Regions from separate parts of the Pseudomonas sp. FP453 genome, predicted to be linked through region 1. Evidence: riboswitches for the same ligand, from Rfam matches in the RefSeq annotation. Region 1 holds a riboswitch; the other holds the start of a gene.

Evidence for each region. Region 1 has a riboswitch for cobalamin ahead of cobO (cob(I)yrinic acid a,c-diamide adenosyltransferase). Riboswitches for the same ligand answer to the same signal wherever they lie in the genome.
Region 2: another riboswitch for cobalamin. It lies ahead of cobW (cobalamin biosynthesis protein CobW); the one in region 1 lies ahead of cobO (cob(I)yrinic acid a,c-diamide adenosyltransferase).

Annotation. Positions count from the first base shown of each region.
Region 1 is NZ_CP117435.1:4,439,649-4,444,115, reverse strand. Features, by position in the region: gene PSH87_RS20115 (C40 family peptidase) at 1-146, shown strand, start outside; gene PSH87_RS20110 (sorbosone dehydrogenase family protein) at 281-1,594, opposite strand; cobalamin riboswitch at 1,694-1,930, shown strand; gene cobO (cob(I)yrinic acid a,c-diamide adenosyltransferase) at 2,009-2,620, shown strand; gene PSH87_RS20100 (cobyrinate a,c-diamide synthase) at 2,617-4,053, shown strand; gene bluB (5,6-dimethylbenzimidazole synthase) at 4,050-4,467, shown strand, end outside.
Region 2 is NZ_CP117435.1:2,695,434-2,699,900, reverse strand. Features, by position in the region: gene cobN (cobaltochelatase subunit CobN) at 1-1,378, opposite strand, end outside; gene cobW (cobalamin biosynthesis protein CobW) at 1,382-2,443, opposite strand; cobalamin riboswitch at 2,536-2,736, opposite strand; cobalamin riboswitch at 3,263-3,466, shown strand; gene PSH87_RS12115 (CbtB-domain containing protein) at 3,563-3,751, shown strand; gene PSH87_RS12110 (CbtA family protein) at 3,763-4,467, shown strand; gene PSH87_RS12105 (cobalamin biosynthesis protein) at 4,464-4,467, shown strand, end outside.

The DNA.
Region 1 (4,467 bases):
GGATCTACGTGGGCGAGGGCCGCTTCGTACACGCGCCGCAAACCGGCGGTACGGTGAAGCTGGACACCTTGTCCAAGGCGTATTGGCAGAATGCTTATCTGAGTGCCAAGCGCGTGTTGCCAGGGAATCTGGCGCGTAATCCCTGAATTGAATGCAGAGCTAACTGTGGGAGCGGGCTTGCCCGCGATTGCGGTGTGTCAGTCATGCATCAGTTGACTGACACTCCCTCATCGCGGGCAAGCCCGCTCCCACATTGGATTTGTGTTGGTCTGAAGCCTACCTACTTAGCCGCCGACACCCGCCACACCTTATTCCCCACATCATCCGCCACCAACACCCCGCCTTGCTGATCAACCACCACACCCACCGGCCGGCCCATGGCTTTCTCGTCCTTGTCGAGGAACCCGGTCAGCACATCCACCGGCTGCCCCTTGGGCTGGCCAGCCTCGAACGGCACGAAGATCACCTTGTAGCCACTGTGGGGCTTGCGGTTCCACGAGCCATGCTGGCCGATGAAAGCGCCATCAGTGAACGGCGCTGGCAGTTTGCTGCCCTCGGCAAACGTCAGGCCCAGCGAGGCGGTGTGTGGGCCCACGGCGTAGTCCGGCGCAATCGCCTTGGCCACCAGGTCGAGGTTTTGCGGGTTGACCCGCACATCCACATGCTGCCCGTAGTAGCTGAATGGCCAGCCATAGAAGGCGCCATCCTGCACCGAGGTGATGTAGTCCGGCACCAGGTCGCTGCCGATCTCATCGCGTTCGTTCACCGCCGTCCACAGCTTGCCGCTTTGCGGTTCCCAGGCCATGCCGTTGGGGTTGCGCAGGCCCGAGGCGAAGATGCGGTGCTGGCCGCTGGCGCGGTCCACTTCCCAGATCGCCGCCCGGCCTTCTTCTGCCTGCAGGCCGTTTTCACCGACGTTGCTGTTGGAGCCAACGCTCACATACAGCTTGCTGCCGTCCTTGCTCGCCACCACGTTTTTGGTCCAGTGGTGGTTGATGCTGCCGCCGGGGAGGTCGACGACCTTGGTCCCGGCGTCCTTGATCGTGGTTTCACCCGGCTGGTAGGGGAAGCGCAGCAGCTTGTCCGAGTCGGCTACATACAGGTCATTGCCCACCAGGGCCATGCCGAACGGCGAATTGAGATTGGCCAGAAACACCGTGCGGGTCTCGGCGATGCCATCGTGGTCGGCGTCGCGCAGCAGCGTGATGCGGTTCGGGCTAGGCACGCCAGCACCGGCTCGGCCCATGACCTTTTCCATCACCCAGCCGCGAATGCCCTTTGAATCATCGGGTTTGGGCGGCGCATTGGTTTCTGCCACCAGCACGTCGCCATTGGGTAGCACATACAGCCAGCGCGGGTGGTCCAGTCCTTCGGCAAACGCCGCCACCTGAGTCCCGGCAGCCGCGGTGGGTTTCGCGCCCTCAGGCCAGCCGATGGCCGGCGCGATGTTGACCGTGGGGATCAGGGTCTTGTTCGGCTCCGGGAGCTTGGGGGAAGGCCCGGTGCCGTCAGACACTTGCAGGGTCGAACTTTCACCGCAGGCGACGAGGGCGCCTGCGCACATGATCAGTAGGGCAAGTCGGGTCTTGTGCATGTTTTTCTCCTGGATACCTGTAAGGGTAGAGGCGCGCGGCGGTCCGATGGTTCAAGTGCGCAGCCGGCTTTAATTGACGCTCCACCCCCAACCCTCTACCCTTCGCGACTTGTTCCAGGTGCTCTGTGACCCATGGGTCGACGGAGTGAAACAGGGAAGCCGGTGAGCGAGCGCACTTGTCCACAGTGTTGCCGCAATTCCGGCGCTGCCCCCGCAACGGTAAATGAGTCAAGACCCTGCTTTTGCCACTGTATCGCCCCGCGATATGGGAAGGCGCAGTGTCGGCAAGCGCGCCACTCATGAGCCCGGAGACCGGCCTGCAACATCCAACAGCATCACGGTGGGCGATGCTTGGCTGTCTGTTTTTTCTTTTTCCTGCCCGCCGTTTTTGTCCAGCCCCAACGGAGAGCTGCCATGACCGATTCCCCCGACCGCGACGAACGCCACCTGGCGCGCATGCTGCGCAAAAAAGCCGTGATCGACGAGCGCATCGCCAATTCCCCCAACGAGTGCGGCCTGCTGCTGGTGCTGACCGGCAACGGCAAAGGCAAAAGCAGTTCCGCGTTCGGCATGCTCGCCCGCGCCATGGGCCACGGTATGCAGTGCGGTGTGGTGCAGTTCATCAAGGGGCGTAACAGCACCGGCGAAGAGCTGTTCTTCCGCCGTTTCCCCGAGCAAGTGCGCTTCCACGTCATGGGCGAAGGCTTCACCTGGGAAACCCAGGACCGCCAGCGCGACATCGCCGCCGCCGAAGCCGCGTGGGAAGTTTCCCGCGAACTGCTGCAAGACCCGTCCATTGGCCTTGTCGTCCTCGATGAACTGAATATTGCCCTCAAGCACGGCTACCTCGACCTCGACCAAGTGCTCAGCGACCTGCAAGCGCGCCCGCCGATGCAGCACGTGGTGGTCACCGGCCGTGGCGCCAAGCCTGAGCTGATTGAAATGGGCGACACCGTCACCGAAATGGGCATGCTCAAGCACGCGTTCCAGGCCGGTATCAAGGCACAGAAGGGCGTCGAACTTTGAATCAGCCCCGTCATTGCCCGGCCGTATTGATCGCCGCACCGGCGTCCGGCCAGGGCAAAACCACCGTCACCGCTGCGCTCGCCCGTTTGCACCGCAACCTGGGGCGCAAGGTGCGCGTGTTCAAATGCGGGCCGGACTTTCTCGACCCGATGATCCACGAGCGCGCCAGCGGTGCGCCGGTGTATCAGTTGGACATGTGGATGGTGGGCGAGCAGGAAAGTCGCCGCCTGTTGTGGGAAGCTGCTGGCGAGGCCGACCTGATCCTCATCGAAGGCGTCATGGGCCTGTTCGACGGCACTCCGTCCAGCGCTGACCTGGCCCGCCACTTCGGCGTGCCGGTACTCGGCGTGATCGACGGCACCGCCATGGCCCAGACGTTTGGCGCATTGGCCCTGGGCCTGGCGCGTTATCAGCCGGACCTGCCGTTCGCCGGCGTGCTGGCCAACCGCGTCGGCACCCTGCGCCATGCGCAACTGCTCGAAGGCAGCCTCACCGAAGGCCTGCGCTGGTACGGCGCCTTGTCCCGCGAGACCGGCATCGAATTGCCAAGCCGTCACCTGGGCCTGGTGCAAGCCAGCGAACTGAATGACCTCGACGTACGCCTCGACGCCGCCGCCCAAGCCTTGGGCAGCAGCTGCGAAGTCGCCTTGCCGCCGCCAGTGACCTTCGCTGCGCCGGAAGTGATCGCCGCCGAGCCGCTGCTCGACGGTGTGCGCATCGCCGTGGCCCGCGACGAAGCCTTCGCCTTTACCTACGGCGCCAGCCTCGACCTGTTGCGGGCGATGGGCGCCGAGTTGCACTTCTTCTCGCCGATCCATGATCGTGAATTGCCTGACGTAGACAGTCTCTATCTGCCGGGCGGCTACCCGGAATTGCATCACCAGGCGTTGTCGGAAAACACCGCGATGCTCGACGCAATCCGCGCCCACCACGCCGCCGGCAAACCGTTGCTCGCCGAGTGCGGCGGCATGTTGTACCTGCTGGACTCGCTGACTGATGTGGATGGCAATCGCGCTGAACTGCTCGGTCTGCTGCAGGGTGATGCGGTGATGCAGAAGAAATTGGCCGCCCTGGCCCTGCAAAATGTCGAGTTGCCGGAAGGTGTACTGCGTGGGCATACCTATCACCACTCCCTGACCAGCACCGACTGCACGCCGATTGCCCGTGGCGTGAGCCCCAATGGCGGGCGGGGTGCCGAGGCGGTTTACCGACAGGGGCGGATGACGGCTTCCTACGTGCACTTTTACTTTCCGTCGAATCCGGCGGCGGTGGCTGCATTGTTTGCGCCAGACCGGGAGGGCGCCATCGCAGGCAAGCCAGCTCCCACATCGACCGCGTCCGCCGATCCAAATAAGGGAGGCAAGCCAGCCCCCACCTCGACAGTGTTCGCAGATCCAAATGTGGGAGCGGGCTTGCCCGCGATAGGGCCATGACCGACAACGCCTTCCCCCAAGCCGACCGCGACGCCGTCTACCGCGCCATCGCCGAACGCCGCGACATGCGCCACTTCACCGGCGGCACGGTGGCCCCCGAACTGCTGCACCGCCTGCTCCAGGCCGCCCACCAGGCGCCCAGTGTCGGCCTGATGCAACCCTGGCGCTTCATCCGCATCAGCGACCGCCACCTGCGTGGGCAAATTCAGCAACTGGTGGAAGAAGAACGCATCCGCACCGCCGAAGCGTTGGGCGAACGCTCCGACGACTTCATGAAGCTCAAGGTCGAAGGCATCCACGATTGCGCCGAAGTCCTGGTGGCAGCCTTGATGGATGACCGCGAACGCCACATCTTCGGCCGCCGCACCTTGCCGGAAATGGACATGGCCTCGCTGTCCTGCGCGATCCAGAACC
Region 2 (4,467 bases), 1.7 Mb from region 1:
CGTAGTCGTCAAGCCCCAGGCTTTGATGGCACGGGCGCAGATCGAGGCTGTCGAGGTCGTTGGTCACGCCGCCGAGCAAGTCATGGATCAGCGCCGTGCCGCTCGGTGGCAAGTCGGCAGGCAGCGGATACCCTTCGGCCTGCAGCGCACGTAGGATATTCAGCGCCGCAGCCGGTGTGTCCAGCCCCACGCCGTTGCCGATCCGGCCATCGCGGGTCGGGTAGTTGGCGAGGATCAGCGCGACGCGTTTTTCACTGTTGGGCACCCGCGCCAATTCGACCCAACGCCGCGCCAGCTCGGCGACAAAATCCATGCGTTCGGGCGCCGCGCGATAACACACAACGTCCGACTGGCTGCGCTCGCTGCGCCAGGCCAGGTCCTTGAAGCTGATTGGCCGGCTGATGATGCGCCCGTCCAGCTCGGGCAAAGCGATATGCATCGCCAGGTCCCGCGGGCCGAGGCCTTGTTCGCTGGCCTGCCAGCCCGGCTCGTTGTCTTGGGCGCAAATCGCCTGGATCACCGGGATATTGCGGCGAAACGGCCGCAAGTGCGGTGCTTCAGGGCTGGATTGGGCAAAGCCGGTGGTGTTCAGGATCACCGTCGCGCCCACCTCATCCAGCAGGTCCTCGACCACCGTCAGGCAGCCAGGCTCTTTCAAACTGGCCACCGCCATCGGCAGCGGATTAAGGCCCGCCGCCTGCAAGCGCTGGCAGAACACATCGATAAAACCGGTATTGGCCGCCTGCAAATGGGAGCGGTAGAACAGCACCGCCGCCACTGGCCATTCGGCGTGCCAGTCCGCCTGCCAGTCATTCAGGCGGGCGTTGGCTTTGTGCGGGTGATAAATCGCCGTGCGCGGCAAGGTTTGCGGCTCGGCCCAGGCGTAGTCGCGGCCCAGGTAGGTACTGGCCAGGCAGCGATAGAAATCCAGCGCATTACCCAGGCCACCCTGGCGCAGGAAGTGCCACAGGCGGTCGCGTTCTGGCACACCGACGGTGCTCAGGCTGCTGAGTTCCGGGTCCGGGCGATCATCCCCCGGCACCAGGATCAGTTGCACGCCGCGCTCGGCCAATTCCACCAGACGCTCGATGCCGTAACGCCAATAGCCGATGCCGCCATGCAACGAGATCAGGATGACCTTGGCATGGCGCAGCACTTCATCGACGTACAGGTCGACCGACGCGTGGTTCTGCACCTGCATCGGGTTGGCCAGACGCAGGCTCGGGTAGTCGTCGGGCAACTGCTGGGCCGCTTCGGCCAGCAGTGCCAGGCTGGAATCACCGCTGCACAGGATCACCAGTTCAGCGGGGGTTTGGCCAAGGTCGGCAATATTGTCGTCCGAGACGAAACCACCGGGCTGGGTCCTGAGCAGGTGCATGGGTTAAACGCTGAGGGCAGCGCGCAATTGCGCTTCGAGGCCCGCCGCGTCGAGGTCCTGACCGATCAGCACCAGACGGGTGATGCGTGCTTCGTCGGCCGCCCAGGCGCGGTCGAAATGCTTGTCGAAACGCGTGCCCACGCCCTGGATCAGCAGGCGCATCGGCTTGTTCGGGATCGCGGCGAAACCTTTGACGCGCAGGATGCCGTGTTGCACCACCAGTTGGGTCAGGGCGTCGAGCAGCAGGGCTTCGTCGGCTTGCGGCAGGTCGATGGAGATCGAATCGAAGGCGTCGTGATCGTGATCGTCTTCACCTTCGTGGTGGTGATCGTGATGGCTGTGGCGACCGTCGATGTGCTCCTCGGAGCCGGCGCCAAGGCCGATCAGCACGTCCAGCGGCAGGCGACCGCTGCTGGCCTCGATGATCTTGACCGCAGGCGGCAGCTCTTCGGCGACTTCCAGGCGTACGCGGGCCAGGTCTTCGGCGCTGATCAGGTCGGATTTGTTGAGGATCACCAGGTCGGCGCTGGCCAGTTGGTCGGCGAACAGCTCGTGCAGTGGCGATTCGTGGTCCAGGTTCGGGTCGAGTTTGCGCTGGGCGTCGACTTGGTCCGGGAATGCGGCGAAGGTGCCGGCGGCCACGGCCGGGCTGTCGACCACGGTGATCACCGCGTCAACCGTGCAGGCGCTGCGGATTTCCGGCCACTGGAAGGCTTGTACCAGCGGTTTTGGCAGGGCCAGGCCGGAGGTTTCGATGAGGATGTGGTCGAGGTCGCCGCGACGGGCGACCAATTCGCGCATCACCGGGAAGAACTCTTCCTGCACGGTGCAGCACAGGCAGCCGTTGGCCAGCTCATACACGCGGCCGTTGGCTTCTTCCTCGGTGCAACCGATGGAGCACTGCTTGAGGATTTCACCGTCAATGCCCAACTCGCCGAATTCGTTGACGATCACGGCGATGCGTCGGCCCTGGGCGTTGTCGAGCATATGGCGCAGCAAGGTGGTCTTGCCCGAGCCGAGGAAGCCGGTAACGATGGTGACGGGGAGTTTGGCCAGTGTTTTCATCGGATGCCCTTGGGGGCGGGCATACGGGACGATAGGCCCTGCGACGGTGCGCAGCAGCGGATTTCGTCACCGGATCACCCCGCCCGGTTGAATTGAAAAATCGGTTGCGAGGCAGGTCTCCTGGCTTGGGGCTTGCCGGTCTTGCGACCGGCGCTGATTGCGCCTTCCCGCCGGTTTGGCAGTGGCGTGGCAGTCAGATGAACCCTTTACAGTTGCGGGGGCAGCCGCGGCTTGGACCGCGTTCCCTTCTTAGCTTCGGCCTAGGCTGAAGAACCTCGAGGGTGCAAGGCTACGCAGTGCTTGGGGGATGGTCAATGATGGGGTTGGGTTGGTTTGGCTTGTGTACATATCCGTTGCTGCGGTAACGGCGGCTCAGGGTTCCGCCCTTACGGCGGGTCACTTTTGGAAAAGAGCCCCAAAAGTAACCAAAAGGGCTCTTGCCCCAACACTCGGCACCTCGCCTAGGCTCGGTGTGCCCGTAATCCGACATGGATTTGGGGGGGCGCCTAAGATCAAAATCAAAAGCAAAAGCGAGGCGGCCTAGTAGCCGACCTGATCGATGAAGCGTACGCGTTCCCCTGTGGGAGCTGGCTTGCCTGCGATGGCATCAACTGGGTGTGCCTGATGTACCGAGGTGTCTGCATCGCAGGCAAGCCAGCTCCCACAGTTGCCAGTTCCCACAGTTGTTACTTTGGGGCTTTTCCAAAGTGACCCGCCGTAAGGGCGGACCCCAAGTGGCCGTTACCTAAAAAACGGATATGTACACCACCAAAGCCAAAACCCACATCCCAATTGACTCCCCTCCCACCCCCATGCTCTCCTACACATCTTGTTTCGGGTGCCCTGCAAAGGGTGAAACGGGAAACCGGTGCGTCATAGCGATATGACCAGTCCGGTGCTGCCCCCGCAACGGTAAGCGAGCGAAACGTCATATCCACTGTGCCAGACAGCATGGGAAGGCGACGTTTTCAGGCATTGAGCCCCTCGCAAGCCCGGAGACCGGCCCGAAAAAATCAGATAACAAACCCGCGGTGGGCGGGCGCTGTTCAGAACCCTGCGTGCCTGGCTCGCGGGGTTTTCATGCGCTCGCTTCACCCTGACACCTGAAAGGGACGCGCCATGTCGATCATCAGCAGCACCTCGCACTCCACCAGCAGCACCTCTACCCTGAGCCAACGCCTGACCGCCGCCATCGGTGCGTCGATCCTCGGCGCGTGCCTGGTGTATTTCGCCGGTTTCTCCCATATCGAGGCCGTGCATAACGCCGCCCACGATACCCGCCACAGCGCCGCGTTCCCGTGCCACTGAGACCTGCCGACATGATCAAGCGTATTGCGCAAACCGCAGGTTTCACCGGCCTTGCGGCCGCCCTGCTGCTGACCCTGCTGCAAAGCTTCTGGGTCGCCCCGCTGATTTTGCAGGCGGAAACCTTTGAAAAAGCCCCGGCCGCCACCGAAGTGGCGCATGAACACGCCGCGGGGGCTGCCGCCCATACCCATGACGCCGAAGCCTGGGAGCCGGAAGACGGCTGGCAGCGCGTGCTGTCCACCACGGGTGGCAACCTGGTGGTCGCCGTCGGCTTTGCGCTGATGCTGGCCGGCCTGTACACCCTGCGTGCACCGACCCGCACGGCCCAGGGGCTGCTGTGGGGGCTGGCCGGTTATGCAACCTTCGTGCTGGCGCCGACCCTGGGCCTGCCACCTGAGTTGCCAGGCACGGCGGCCGCTGATCTCGCGCTGCGCCAGACCTGGTGGATCGGTACCGCCGCGTCCACCGCAGCCGGTATCGCGCTGATCGTATTCGGGCGCAACTGGCTGCTCAAGGCACTAGGCGCAGCGATCCTGGCAGTGCCCCATGTGATTGGCGCACCACAACCGGAAGTGCATTCGATGCTCGCACCGGAAGCCCTGGAAGCGCAGTTCAAGATCGCTTCGCAGCTGACCAACGTCGCCTTCTGGCTGGCTTTGGGCCTGATCAGCGCCTGGCTGTTCCGCCGCAACCGCAGCGATCAATACTCGGCATGA